DNA from 2 places in the Pseudomonas sp. Q1-7 genome. Region 2 is predicted to be linked to the other one. Evidence: riboswitches for the same ligand, from Rfam matches in the RefSeq annotation. Region 2 holds a riboswitch; the other holds the start of a gene.
What was found. A riboswitch is a leader RNA that binds a small molecule or an ion and turns the genes downstream of it on or off. The one in region 2 is predicted to bind cobalamin.
Positions count from the first base shown of each region.

Region 1: another riboswitch for cobalamin. It lies ahead of btuB (TonB-dependent vitamin B12 receptor); the one in region 2 lies ahead of PJW05_RS04110 (CbtB domain-containing protein).

Region 1 covers NZ_CP116304.1:2,149,248-2,156,295, forward strand. The annotation lists gene PJW05_RS09985 (fimbrial biogenesis chaperone) at 1-639, opposite strand, end outside; gene PJW05_RS09990 (NAD-dependent deacylase) at 878-1,648, shown strand; gene PJW05_RS09995 (C40 family peptidase) at 1,718-2,332, shown strand; gene PJW05_RS10000 (C40 family peptidase) at 2,476-3,000, shown strand; gene PJW05_RS10005 (O-methyltransferase) at 3,008-3,658, shown strand; cobalamin riboswitch at 3,960-4,173, shown strand; gene btuB (TonB-dependent vitamin B12 receptor) at 4,241-6,112, shown strand; gene cobO (cob(I)yrinic acid a,c-diamide adenosyltransferase) at 6,126-6,737, shown strand; gene PJW05_RS10020 (cobyrinate a,c-diamide synthase) at 6,737-7,048, shown strand, end outside.
Region 2 covers NZ_CP116304.1:903,948-910,995, forward strand. The annotation lists gene cobW (cobalamin biosynthesis protein CobW) at 1-809, opposite strand, end outside; cobalamin riboswitch at 902-1,097, opposite strand; cobalamin riboswitch at 1,156-1,371, shown strand; gene PJW05_RS04110 (CbtB domain-containing protein) at 1,475-1,660, shown strand; gene PJW05_RS04115 (CbtA family protein) at 1,671-2,384, shown strand; gene PJW05_RS04120 (cobalamin biosynthesis protein) at 2,381-2,791, shown strand; gene cobM (precorrin-4 C(11)-methyltransferase) at 2,788-3,558, shown strand; gene PJW05_RS04130 (sugar nucleotide-binding protein) at 3,656-4,540, shown strand; gene PJW05_RS04135 (NAD-dependent epimerase/dehydratase family protein) at 4,533-5,462, shown strand; gene PJW05_RS04140 (OmpW/AlkL family protein) at 5,793-6,464, opposite strand; gene PJW05_RS04145 (DUF3299 domain-containing protein) at 6,606-7,048, opposite strand, start outside.

The DNA of each region.
Region 1 (7,048 bases), 1.2 Mb from region 2:
TACCCGCCATTCGGCCTTCGAGAAGGGCGGCAGGCTGCTGTCGAACGCCACCGGCGCGCGTTGCTCCCGCAGCCCTGCGTCGACTTCGGAAAAGGTGACGAAGTAGCCGGTGGGGTTGCGGACGCCGATCAGCCAGTGGTCGCCCTCGGCGCGGACGTCGAAGCTCAGCAGGTCGGGCACCTGCTGCGGAGCCTGGGCGATGGTCTTGGGGCGGTAGAACACCTTGAGGCGGTGGCGGGGCATGATCACGAACTGGTTGCGGCCCTCCTGGTCGACATGGCTCGGCGGAATCTGCAGCACATTGAGGAAGAACAGCGATTCGCGATCGGCCGGCAGTTCCTCCCCGGTGAAGCGCAGGCGAATGGACTGGCCGGAGCGGCCTTCCATGCGGAACACCGGCGGCGTGACGATGAAGGGGGCGTCGGCCGTTTCCGGCGTCGAATCCTCGGAGCCCCGGTCCATCCAGGCCTGGACCAGGCTGGGGTATTCGGCCCGGTTGCTCATATGCAGCGAGCGCTCGCGGGCGTCCGAGGGATAGAGGATGCGGCTGCCGGTGATCACGACATTGGCGTTGGCCTGGCCGGCGAGCCAGGTGCCGCAGACGAGGGTGAGGCTGATGAGGAGGCGAATTTTCGACATGAACGGGCTCGCGCCGCCGCAGGCGTGGCTGCGCGGCATTGGGTAAGCGTTGGGGCAGGCCCTTCGGCGGGGCGCTGGTTCAGGGCTGGGGATGGTAGGAAGCGGCGGCCGTGCGGCGAATGGGACGAATCCGAATCAGCGCAGCGGCCCGATGCTGGGAGCCTGGCCGGCATTGCGCGTAAGCTTGCCCCGTTCCGCCCGGCGCGGAGGGCGGCGAGGCGCAGAGGAGGATATCGGGATGCAGGACCACGACATCGCACAGGTCGCAGCCGTGCTCAGGGACGCTCGGCGAATCCTGGTCATCACGGGGGCGGGGTTGTCGGCCGATTCGGGCCTGCCGACCTACCGGGGGCTGGGCGGGCTGTACAACGGCGTGACCGAGGAAGGCTTGCCGATCGAAGAGGCGCTGTCCGGTCCCATGCTGCAGCGCAACCCGGCGCTCTGCTGGAAATACCTGGCGCAGCTCGGCCATGCCTGCCTGGGCGCCCGCCCGAATGCCGGTCACGACGCCATCGCCCGCCTGCAGCAACTGAAGCCCGAATGCTGGGTACTGACGCAGAACATCGATGGCTATCACCGCCAGGCGGGGTCGCCGCCGGAGCGGCTGATCGAGATACATGGCGAACTGTCGCCGCTGTATTGCCAGTCCTGCGGGGCGGAAAGTTCCGACCTCACCCGACATCTGGCGGGCGAAATGCCTCCCAGGTGCCGGGAATGTGGTGGTATCCTCCGACCGCCCGTGGTGCTGTTCGAGGAAATGCTCCCAGAGCAAGCCATCGACAGCCTCTACGCCGAGCTACGCAAGGGATTCGATGCGGTGATCTCGGTGGGAACCACGGCGAGCTTTCCTTACATCATCGAGCCCGTGCTCCGCACCCGCCATGCAGGCGGTTTCACCGTGGAGATCAATCCGGCGCTCACCGACCTCAGCCCCGTGGTCGATGTTCACCTCAGAGGAAAGGCCTTAGATATTCTGCAAGGACTGCTGAGTCACATTTTGGGCGATTAAATTTGCAAATCGATTTGATAGAGGGCATAGTCGCGCCTTCATCAAATTCCAGTCGACACGGTCGTGCCCATGCTGAAGCGCTTCGCACCCCTCGTGCCTCTCACCTTCGTCCTGTTTCTCGCCGCTTGCGCGAACACCGCGCAGCAGCAACCGCAGTTCCAGAGCCAGGCGCCCGTAGCCGATGGCGCGCCGGATTCGCTGCTCGCCGATCGCGAGCCCACCGCCCTGGACCTGGCCAACCTCACCGACGACGAGCCCTACCAGATGCCCTCCCTGGCCGACGGCCTGCTGGAGCGCGGCTTCGAACTGGTCGGCACGCCTTACCGCTTCGGCGGCCGCTCCCTGAAGACCGGCTTCGACTGCAGTGGCTTCGTTGGCTACCTGTTCAAGGAAGAAGCCGGCATCCAGCTGCCACGCTCGACCCGCGAGATGATCAACCTGGACGCCCCGGTGATCGCCCGCAGCGAACTGCAGCCCGGCGATATCGTGTTCTTCAACAACCGTGGCCGCGGCCGCGTCAGCCATGCAGGCATCTACATCGGCGACGACCAGTTCATCCACTCCAGCAGCAGCCGTAGCGGCGGTGTCCGCGTCGACAGCCTCGATGACCGCTACTGGAAGGCCAGCTACATGGAAGCCAAGCGCGTCCTGGCGCTGAACACCCCGCATCCGCTGCATCGCTGATCTCGCCGGTTGCGAGACGACAAACCGAGGCGGCCCCAGTGGCCGCCTCGGCTTTTTTCTGCCTGAGCGTACAGCTTTTTCTTGCAATATCACTGTGCGATCAGCACATTAGCGAGGATTCCTCAAGTCAGGACTGACTTGCCATGCTTGCACCGGACCGCTTCGCCATCCTTGCCCTGGCCGCGCTGCTCACCGCTTGTGCGAGCAAGGCGCCGCCTTCCTCGCCCGTCGTCATATCCCCCGTCCCGCAGCAGTTCTCGCCGGCTGCCGAAGACGTCTTGTTTCGCGCCCTGGGCCTGGTGGGCACGCCCTATCGCTGGGGCGGCAACACCCCGGACAGCGGCTTCGATTGCAGCGGCCTGATCGGCTACGTCTACCGCGACGCCGCGGGCATCAGCCTGCCGCGCACCACCGGCGAGCTCCTCGCCATGCGCGCCCCCAGCATCGGCCTCGATGCTCTGCAGAGTGGCGACCTGGTGTTCTTCGCCACCAACGGCGGCGGCCAGGTCAGCCATGCCGGCATCTATGTGGGGGAGGGGCGCTTCGTCCATGCGCCGCGCACCGGCGGAACGGTGCGCCTCGACAGCCTGTCGGACGGCTACTGGCAGCGCAGCTATCTCAGCGCCAAGCGCGTAATCTTCGACCCACGCATGGCGCAGAACCCCTGAGGCCCCCATGACCAACCGCACGCTGAACCTCGACGACGCCCTCTACGGCTACCTCCTCCAGGTCTCGCTGCGGGACACGCCGCTGCTCGCCCGCCTGCGCGCGGAAACCGCCGCGCTGCCCATGGCTCGCTGGCAGATTGCCCCGGAGCAGGGCCAGTTCATGGCGCTGCTGGTGAAGCTGATCGGTGCCCGGCGCATCCTCGAAGTGGGCACCTTCACCGGCTACAGCGCCCTGTGCATGGCCGCCGAACTGCCCGCCGAGGGCCGCCTGATCTGCTGCGACCTGCCCGGCGACTACAACGCCATCGCCCGTCGCCATTGGCAGGAAGCCGGCCTCGCCGACCGCATCGAACTGCGCCTGGCACCGGCCCTGGAGACGTTGGCGCAGTTGGACAGCGGCAGTTTCGACCTGATCTTCATCGATGCCGACAAGGCCAATTACCCGGCCTACCTGGAAGAAGGGCTGCGCCTGGCGCGCCAGGGTGGCCTGATTCTTTTCGACAACGTGTTGTGGAGCGGCCGCGTGCTCGAGGCCGCACCGGACAGCGCCGACACCCGCGCCATCCAGGCCCTGAACAGCGCGCTGAAAAATGACGCACGCGTCGATCTCTCGATGCTCCCCGTGGGCGATGGCCTGACCCTCTGCCGAAAACGCTGAGCCGCATACCCGCGCCGCCGGTTGGCGCCAAGCGCAGCGCGGCCCAATGGCGCGATTACCGGCATGGGCTCGTTGGGTTTCGTGCCTCAACCCAACCTACGGCGGACCGCATGCGCTAACGGGTATGCCGCCACCGGGACCGCAGGTTGGCGCCAAGCGCAGCGCGGCCCAATGGCGCGATTACCGGCATGGGCTCGTTGGGTTTCGTGCCTCAACCCAACCTACGGCGCGCTGCAGACGCTGAGCGGCATCCTTGAACCGAGGGGGTGGCTCGAATTGACGCTGCCTCCCCGAGTCTCTAACCTTCGCCGCTGCCTCAGGTGCCCCATGGCTTCGGCCAATGGGGTGAAACAGGGAAGCCGGTCCATTCCTTCGAAGAATCCGGCGCTGCCCCCGCAACGGTAGGCGAGTAGACAGCCGCAATCGGCCACTGTGCCCCTGGCATGGGAAGGCGCGGCACGGGAGTTTCGGCTCCACTCGCAAGCCCGGAGACCGGCCTGGCGCAAACAGGGCATCGCGGAGCCTTCCGCATGCAGTATTCCTTGTAGATGTCGCGCGGGTGGCACGACGGAGACCCAGACCTTGATTCGCAAGCCTTTCTTCAGGCCGGCGGCGCTTGCGCTGCTCGGCGGAACCTTCATTTCCCCCTCCCTGGTCGCGGCGCCGCTGACCCTCGACGAGCAGGTGGTTACCGCGACCCGCAGCGAGCGGCCGGTGCGCGCCAGCCTCGCCGCTACCACGGTCATCGACCGTGAAGAAGTCGAGCGCAGCCAGGCGCGTTCGGTGCCCGAGCTGCTGCAGAAGGTGCCGGGCGTGACCCTCAGCAACAACGGCGGTCCGGGCAAGAACACCACGCTGTTCCTGCGTGGCAGCGAGTCCGACCACGTGCTGGTGCTGATCGACGGCATCAAGGTGGGTTCGGTGAGCGCCGGCCTCACCGCCTTCCAGGACCTGCCGGTGGAGTTGATCGAGCGCATCGAGGTGGTCCGTGGTCCGCGTTCCAGCCTCTACGGTTCCGAAGCCATTGGTGGGGTGATCCAGATCTTCACCCGCAAGGGCGGCCAGGAAGGGGCCAAGCCCTGGTTCTCCGCCGGCTACGGCACCCACGACAGCTACGAAGGCAGCGCCGGGGTTTCCGGGGGGGACGGCAAGGGTTGGTACAGCCTGGGGGTCAGCAGCCAGGACACCGACGGTATCAACTCCCGCCGTCAGGGCAGCGACTACTACGAGCCGGACGCCGACGGCTACCGCAACCTCTCCGGCAACCTGCGCGCCGGCTATCGTTTCGACAACGGCCTGGAGCTGGATGGCACGCTGATGCGCGCCAAGGCCCACAACGATTACGACGACATCGACTCGTCGGGCTTCTTCCACCCACAGGGCGGCCACAATGCCAACGCAGACAACCGCCAGGAATTGCTGGGCGGCCGCGTCCGCTACAGCCCGGCGGAACGCTGGGATGTGACCCTGCAGGCCGGCCGCAGCGAGGACAAGAGCACCAGCCACACCGATGGCGTGTTCGATGCGCGCTTCGACTCCACCCGCGACAGCGCCTCCTGGCTCAACGACCTGACCCTGGCCGAGGGGCATGTGCTGACCCTGGGCTACGACTGGCAGCGCGACCGGATCAGCAGCTCCACCGCCTTCGACAAGGACTCCCGCAAGAACCAGGGCGGGTTTGCCCAATACCTCGGCCAGGCCGGTCGCCAGGACTGGCAGCTGGCCCTGCGCCGCGACGACAACGAGCAGTTCGGCACTCATGACACCGGCAACGCCGCCTGGGGCTATGCCCTGACCGAAGCGCTGCGTTTCAGCCTGAGCTACGGCACCGCCTTCAAGGCGCCCAGCTTCAACGAGCTGTACTACCCCGGCTACGGCAATCCCGACCTGGATGCGGAAACCTCGGAGAGCTTCGAAGCCGCCCTCGCCGGTCAGCACGACTGGGGCCACTGGTCGATCAATGCCTACCGCACCCATGTGGATGACCTGATCGCCTACGACTCCACCCTCGGCCCGTTCGGCGGCCCGAACAACATCGGCAAGGCGCGCATCGATGGCCTCGAACTGGTGGTCGGCAGCCACTGGCTGGGCTGGGACTGGAGCGCCAACGCGACCTTTCTCGACCCGGAGAACCGCGAGTCCGGTGCCAACGATGGTAATGAACTGCCGCGTCGGGCCAAGGAAATCTTCAATCTGGACCTCGATCGGCGCATCGGCCGCTTCGGCGTCGGCGCCACTGTGCATGCCGAAGGCCGCAGCTATAACGACCTGGCCAACCGCGAACGCGTTGCCGGTTACGCCACGGTGGACCTGCGCGGCGAATACTGGCTGACCGAGGAGTGGCGCCTGCAGGCCAAGGTCAGCAACCTGCTGGACGCCGATTACGAAACCGCCCTGGACTATAACCAGCCGGGACAGGCGGTGTTTTTCACCGTCCGTTACCAGGCCCTGTGAGGAGGAACGTCCGATGAGCGAATCCGCCGAACGCGATGCCCGCCACAAGGCGCGCATGCAGCGCAAGAAGGCCGTGGTCGACGAAAAGATTGCCCAGGCCCAGAGCGAGTACGGCCTGCTGCTGGTGCACACCGGCAATGGCAAGGGCAAGAGCAGTTCCGCCTTCGGCATGGTTGCCCGTGCCTTGGGCCACGGTCTCAAGGTGGGCGTGGTGCAGTTCATCAAGGGCGGCATGTCCACCGGCGAGGAGAACTTTTTCCGCCGCTTCCCCGACGAGGTCAGCTACCACGTGATGGGCGAGGGCTACACCTGGGATACCCAGGACCGCCAGCGCGATATCGAGAAGGCCCGCGCGGCCTGGGCGGTGGCCCGCGGCCTGCTGGACGACCCGCGGATCGGCCTGGTGGTGCTCGATGAGCTGAACATCGCCCTCAAGCACGGCTACCTGGAGCTGGACGAGGTGCTCAGGGACATCGAGTCCCGCCCCGAACGCCAGCACGTGGTCGCCACCGGCCGTGGGGCGCCCCAGGGCCTGATCGACGCCGCCGACACCGTCACCGAGATGAGCCTGGTCAAGCACGCTTTCAAGGCCGGCGTGAAGGCCCAGAAGGGCGTGGAGTTCTGATGGATCACGCCTGTCCCGCACTGTTGATCGCCGCCCCGGCTTCCGGCCAGGGCAAGACCACCGTCACCGCCGCCCTGGCGCGCCTGCACACCCGTCAGGGGCGGCGGGTCAGGGTGTTCAAGTGCGGGCCGGATTTCCTCGATCCGATGATCCTCGCCCGTGCCTCCGGCGCGTCGGTCTACCAACTGGACCTGTGGATGATCGGCGAGGCGGAAAGCCGCCGCCTGCTCTGGGAAGCGGCGGGGGAGGCCGACCTGATCCTGATCGAAGGCGTCATGGGCCTGTTCGACGGCTCGCCCTCGGCCGCCGAC
Region 2 (7,048 bases):
TCGTCCACGTCCGGCAGGTCGACGTGGAAGGAATCGAACTCGTCGTGATCGTGGTCCTCGTGGCCTTCGTGGTCGTGGTGGGTGGGGCGGCTGTCGATGTGCAGCTCGGCCTCGGCATTCAGGCCCAGGAGGATATCGAGCGGCAGCTTGCCGGCGCTGGCCTCGACGATCTTCACCGCCGGCGGCAGCTCTTCCGCCACCTCGGCGCGCACCGCGGCCAGGGCGTCGGCGCTGAGCAGGTCGGCCTTGTTCAGCACCACCAGGTCGGCGCTGGCCAACTGGTCCTCGAACAGCTCGTGCAGCGGCGATTCGTGGTCCAGGTTCGGGTCCTGGCGGCGCTGCTCGTCCACCTGTTCGGGGTGGGCGGCGAAGGTGCCGGCGGCCACGGCCGGGCTGTCGACCACGGTGATCACCGCGTCGACGGTGCAGGCGTTGCGGATTTCCGGCCACTGGAAGGCTTGCACCAGTGGCTTGGGCAGGGCCAGGCCGGAGGTTTCGATGAGGATCTGGTCGAGGTCGCCACGGCGTGCCACCAGCTCGCGCATCACTGGGAAGAACTCTTCCTGCACGGTGCAGCAGAGGCAGCCGTTGGCCAGCTCGTAGACGCGGCCCACGGCCTCTTCCTCGCTGCAGCCGATGGCGCATTGCTTGAGGATTTCGCCGTCGATGCCCAGCTCGCCAAATTCGTTGACGATCACCGCGATGCGCCGGCCGGAGGCCGAGTCCAGCATGTGACGGAGCAGGGTGGTCTTACCGGCGCCGAGGAAGCCGGTGACGATGGTGACGGGGAGCTTGGCCAGGGTTTTCATGCGCGCCTCTGCGTGGTCGGTCGGCGGGCATGACGAACGCAGCGGGGCTCGCCCCGCGCAACGGATTCGCCACCGGATCACCCCGCCCGGTTGTGTGGAATGTCGTCGAGGCAGGTCTCCTGGCTCTCGCCCGGCCCGTTTCGGGGCCTTTCCTTCGCCTTCCCGCATGAAGCAGTGGCATTTCGAAGGCGTTCGCGGCGATCACAGTTGCGGGGGCAGCCGTGGCCTTGACCACGTTCCCTCTTAGCTCCGGGACGTGCCCGGAGAACCTCGAAAGGGCGAAGGCTACGCAGGGCGCCAACGGCGGTCAATCGCGCCAGTTGACGCTTGGTCGGTCTCGTGTTGTCCTAGCGCGGATTTTTCAGGTGCCTTGCGTCGCCGTACGCGAGGTGAAACGGGAAGTCGGTGCATCCAATTTCGGATAAGTCCGACGCTGCCCCCGCAACGGTAAGCGAACGTAGGGATTAGTAGGCCACTGTGCTTTCGGGCATGGGAAGGCAAGCCCATCCTGCCATCGGCAGGCGTCGCAAGCCCGGAGACCGGCCTGATCACGTTTTGGCAACCCGCGGTGGGCGGGCGCAAGCCGGAAATCGGGGTGCCTGTGCGCCCGCTTCCCTCATGCGCGTTCCCCTGCCGCCATCACTCGCAACGCAGAGGGAACCTCCATGTCCAGCCGCACCCTGTCCCATTCCGCCGCTTCGTCATCGACCCTGGCCCAGCGTCTCGTCCTGGCCATCGGTGCCGGCCTGATCGGCCTGTCCCTGGTGTATTTCGCCGGCTTCTCGCATATCGAGGCTGTGCACAACGCCGCCCACGACACCCGCCACAGCGCCGCCTTCCCCTGCCACTGAGTAAGCTCCGATGATCAAGCGCATTGCCCAGACCGCCGGGTTCGCCGGCCTGATCGCCGCCCTGGTGCTGACCCTGTTGCAGAGTCTGTGGGTCACGCCGCTGATCCTCCAGGCGGAGACTTACGAGACCGCCGAGCCGGCGCCTGTGGAACAGCCCCACGAGCATGAACACGGCGGCGCCGCCGTGGCCCACATCCACGATCACAGCGACGAAGCCTGGGCCCCGGAAGACGGTTGGCAGCGCACCCTCGCCACCGGGGGCAGCAACCTGGTGGTGGCGGTGGGCTTCGCCCTGATCCTCGCCGGGTTGTTCAGCCTGCGCGGCCCGACCCGCGCCTGGCAGGGCCTGCTCTGGGGGCTGGGCGGTTTTGCCACCTTCGCCCTGGCGCCGTCCCTCGGCCTGCCGCCGGAGCTGCCGGGCACCGCCGCCGCCGATCTGGCCCAGCGCCAGACCTGGTGGGTAGGCACCGCCTGCGCCACCGCTGTGGGCCTGGCGCTGATCGCCTTCGGCCGCCACTGGGCCCTGCGCGTGGCCGGCCTGCTGCTGCTGGTGATCCCGCATCTGCTGGGCGCGCCGCAACCGGACGTCCACACCAGCCTAGCGCCTGAAGCCCTGGAGCACGCGTTCATCGCGGCCTCGCTGATCACCAATGCCCTGTTCTGGGCGGTGCTGGGCTGGGCCGCCGCCTGGCTGCACCAGCGCCACGCGTCGCCCTCCGTTTGAAACTGGTCGCCGGGCTGGGTTGCCGACGCGGCTGCCCGGCGGACGAGTTGCAAGGCCTGCTGCGGCAGTGCCTGGCCGAGGCCGGCGCGTCCTTCGAGGCGCTGGTCGCGCTGGCCAGCGCCGAAGGCAAGGCGGCGGAGCCCGGGCTGAACGACCTGGCCAGGGAGCTGGGGCTCCCGCTGCATTGCCTGCCTGTGGATAAGCTGGTTGCCCAGGAACGGCGCCTTAGCCAGCCTTCCGAGCCGGTGCGCGCGGCCAGCGGCAGTGCGGGGGTGGCCGAAGCCGCCGCCCTGGCCCTGGCTGACACCCTGTTTGGCAGTCGCGCCGTCCTGCTCATCGACAAACGCCGCAGCGCCAGCGCCACCTGTGCCCTGGCCTGCCTCCAGCACGAGGTAGAACGGCCATGACCGTTTATTTCATCGGCGCCGGCCCCGGCGATCCGGAACTCATCACGGTGAAGGGCCAGCGGCTGATCCGCTCCTGCCCGGTGATCCTCTACGCCGGTTCGCTGGTGCCGGAAGCGGTGCTGGCCGGGCATTGCGCAGAGCGCGTGGTGAATACCGCCGAACTGCACCTGGAGGAAATCGTCGCCCTGCTGGCCGAGGCCCACGCCAGGGGGCAGGACGTGGCGCGGGTGCATTCCGGCGATCCGTCCCTCTACGGCGCCATCGGCGAGCAGATCCGCCACCTGCGTGCGCGGGGCATTCCCTACGACGTGGTGCCGGGGGTGACTGCCACCTCCGCCTGCGCCGCCCTGCTGGGCTGCGAGCTGACCCTGCCGGAGGTGTCCCAGACGCTGATCCTCACCCGCTACGCCAGCAAGACACGGATGCCGGAAGGCGAAGCGCTGGGCGACCTGGCGCGGCACCGTGCGACCCTGGCCATTCACTTGGGGGTAAGCCAGTTGGCGAAAATTGTCGAAGAACTGCTGCCGCATTACGGCGCCGAGTGCCCGATCGCGGTGATCCACCGCGCCAGCTGGCCGGACCAGGAGCAGGTCACCGGCACCCTGGGCGACATCCTGCCCAAGGTGGCGGCACGGGATTTCCGCCGCACCGCGCTGATCCTGGTGGGTGAGGTGCTGGCCGCCGAGGGCTTCGCCGATTCCTCCCTCTACCGCGCCGAGCACAGCCATCTGTTCCGCCCGGCGCGGGCGGAGCCGCCACGCGGTTAGTGACGTACGGCGGTGAAACCCGCAGAATGCGGCTCTTAAGCGGCGGGCGAATGACCCGCCCACTCCCTCTAACCGGCTTTAAGCGACCTTTTTCTCTATGCGAATGCGCTTGATGCTGTTGGGTGGCGGCAATTCACTCGGACAGGCGCTGATTCGCCTGGGGGCCGAGGAAGACATTGGATTTCTCGCTCCGCGTCCGCCCGAACAGGGCTGGGACGCCGCCAGCCTGACGCAGCTGCTCGATGACACCCGGCCCGACGCCGTGGTCAACCTCGCCTACTACTTCGACTGGTTCCAGGCCGACGAAGTCAGCGATGCCCGCCTGGCCGCCCAGGAGCGCGGCGTGGAGCGTCTGGCCGAACTCTGCCAGCACCACGGCATCGTCCTGCTGCAACCTTCCACCTATCGGGTGTTCGACGGTTCCCGCGCCACCGCCTACAGCGAGAAGGACGAAACCGTCCCCCTCAGCGCGCGTGGCCAGGCGATCTGGCGCATGGAGCAGAGCGTTCGCGCGACCTGCCCCAAGCACGTGCTGCTGCGCTTCGGCTGGTTGCTCGACGACAGCCGCGAAGGTGCCCTCGGGCGTTTCCTCGGCCGCGCCGAACAGGCCGACGAGATTTGCCTGGCCGACGACCGCCGGGGCAATCCCACGCCGGTGGACGATGCCGCGCGGGTGCTGCTGGCCGTGCTCAAGCAACTGGATTGCTCCGCGCCGCTCTGGGGGACCTACCACTACGGCGGCCACGAGGCGACCACACCCCTGGCCTTGGGCCAGGCGCTGCTCGCCGAGGCCCGCGCCCTGCACCCGCTGAAGGTGCAGGACATCACGCCCCAGGCCCACGCCGCCCGCCCCGACGCGGCGGAAGAACCGCAGAACGCGGTGCTGGCCTGCAAGAAAATCCTCCACACCTTCGGCATCAAGCCGCGCGCCTGGCGCGCCGCGTTGCCGACCCTGCTGGATCGTTACTACCGCCATGGCTGATTCTCCCATCCTCATTACGGGCGGCGCCGGTTTCATCGGCTCGCACCTGGCCGATGCGCTGCTTGCCAAGGGCCACGCCGTGCGTGTGCTGGATAACCTCTCCACCGGCAAGCGCGCCAACCTGCAACTGGATAACCAGCGGCTGGAACTCATTGAGGGCGACGTGGCCGATGCCGCCGTGGTGGCGCGTGCCATGTCCGGCTGCAAGGCGGTGGCGCACCTGGCGGCCGTGGCTTCGGTGCAGGCCTCGGTGGATGACCCGGTGGCGACCCACCAGAGCAACTTCATCGGCACCCTGAACGTCTGCGAGGCCATGCGCCGGCACGGCGTGAAGCGGGTGGTCTTCGCGTCCAGCGCGGCGGTGTACGGCCAGAACGGCGAAGGCACGGCCATCGACGAAGACACGCCGAAGGCGCCGCTGACGCCCTACGCGGTGGACAAGCTGGCCAGCGAGCAGTACCTGGACTTCTACCGCCGCGAACATCGCCTGGAGCCGGCGGTGTTCCGCTTCTTCAACATCTTCGGGCCGCGCCAGGACCCGTCTTCGCCCTATTCCGGGGTGATCAGCATCTTCACCGAGCGCGCCCTGGCCGGGCTGCCGATCACCCTGTTCGGCGATGGCGAGCAGACCCGCGACTTCGTCTACGTCGGTGACCTGGTGCAGGTGCTGGTGCAGGCGCTGGAAGCGGAGTGGCTGGAGGCCGGCCCGGTGAATGTCGGCCTCAACCAGGCCACCAGCCTCAAGCAATTGCTCGCCGCCATCGGCGACGTGCTGGGCGACCTGCCGCCAGTGACCCATGCCGAGCCGCGTGCCGGGGATATTCGCCACTCGCGGGCGAACAACGCGCGCCTGCTGTTGCGCTACGACTTCCCCACGGCGACACCGCTGCGCGAGGGCGTGGCGCGCCTGCTGGGGCGCTGAGCCCGCCTGACCTGCCTATGGTTTCCCTGGTGGGAGCGAATTCATTCGCGCCGGGCCGCATTGCGGCCCCATGAGTCCTTGGGCAGGACTGCGTCCTGCTTTCGCGAATGAATTCGCTCCCACCCCCATCCTGTGTATTCCTCCAGATACGAAAAAGGCGCCCGGAGGCGCCTTGAAAGAACTGGGTCAGAACCTGTCCATGAGCTTGCGAGCTAGAGAAGAACAAGGCGGATATGGCTGAGGATGCGGAGTTCACGAGCTGTAAATGAGCACATCCGAAGCCATTTCCAACGCAGTTATTCCGACGCGCAGCGGGTCATGGGCAGGTTCTCAGAACTTGTAGCCGACACCCACCATGTAGACCCATGGGTCCACGTCCACATCGACCTTGACCTTGCCGACACCGGCCAGGTCGGTGGTGGCCTGGGTGTCGATGTCGATGTACCAGACGGCGGCGTTGAGCAGGATGTTGTCGGTCAGCATGTAGTCCATGCCCACCTGTGCGGCGAGGCCCACGGAATCGTCCAGGTCCAGGTTACTGAAGCCCTGGGCCTTGCGCGCGCTGGTCAGGTCCTCGTCGAAGAACAGGGTGTAGTTGATGCCCGCGCCGACATAGGGCTGGAAGGCCGAATTCGGGTCCAGCGGGTAGTACTGCAGGCTGAGGGTCGGCGGCAGTTGCTTGATGTCGGCCAGCTTGCCGTCGAGGCCGCCCAGGCCTTTCACGCCCACTTCGTGCTGGAAGGGGGTGGCGGCCAGCAGTTCCAGACCGATGTGGTCGGTGAGCATGTAGGTGCCGGTCAGGCCGAGTTGGGTGTCGTTTTCCAGGGTGGCCTTGGTGCCACCGACCTTGGTGCCGGCGATGGACAAGGCGGAGCTGTCTTCATTCGGGGCGACGGTGGCGGCGCCTGCGCGGACGATCACATCGCCGGCCTTGTGGGCCTGGGCCAGGGGCGAGGCAACGGCGAGAGCGAGCAGGGAGGCGGTAAGAAGATGCTTGCGCATGGATGGCTCCAGTCGGTTCTAAGTGTGTTGGACTGGTGCCAGTTTCGTTAGTTAGGAAGCTTCGTATCTTGATCCAGAGCAATGCCGCTGGGTGCGGACGGCAAAAAGGCCCGGTAAATCCGGGCCTTGGCGTATCCAGGGTCAGCTGGCGGGTGATTCGTAGGGGTAGATCTTGTTCGCGTCCATCTGGTAGCCGGCTTCGGCCAGCTCGCTGCTGCTGGCCTGCACCCGCAGGGGCCCCTCGATCCAGAAGGGCTGGTAGAGGGCATCCAGCAGCACACCCAGTTCGCTTTTCACATGGACGATCTGGTTCGACGGCGGTGGCGGCACGTGGATGCAGGCGCCAAAGTAGGGCACCAGCAGGAACTCGGTGACGCGCCCTTCCTCGGTGACTTCCAGGGGCACGATATAGCCCGGCAGCTTAACGTCCTGGCCGTCGAGCGCCTTGACCACCGGTGCCGCCGGCGATTGCTGGGTGGCGGCGGGGCCAGCCTCGGCGCTGAGGGCGTCGGACAGTTGCGAGAGGTCGTGGATGGGCGCGGGCGGCGCGGGTGGCGGCGCGCCTTCGGGGATCATCTCGGACC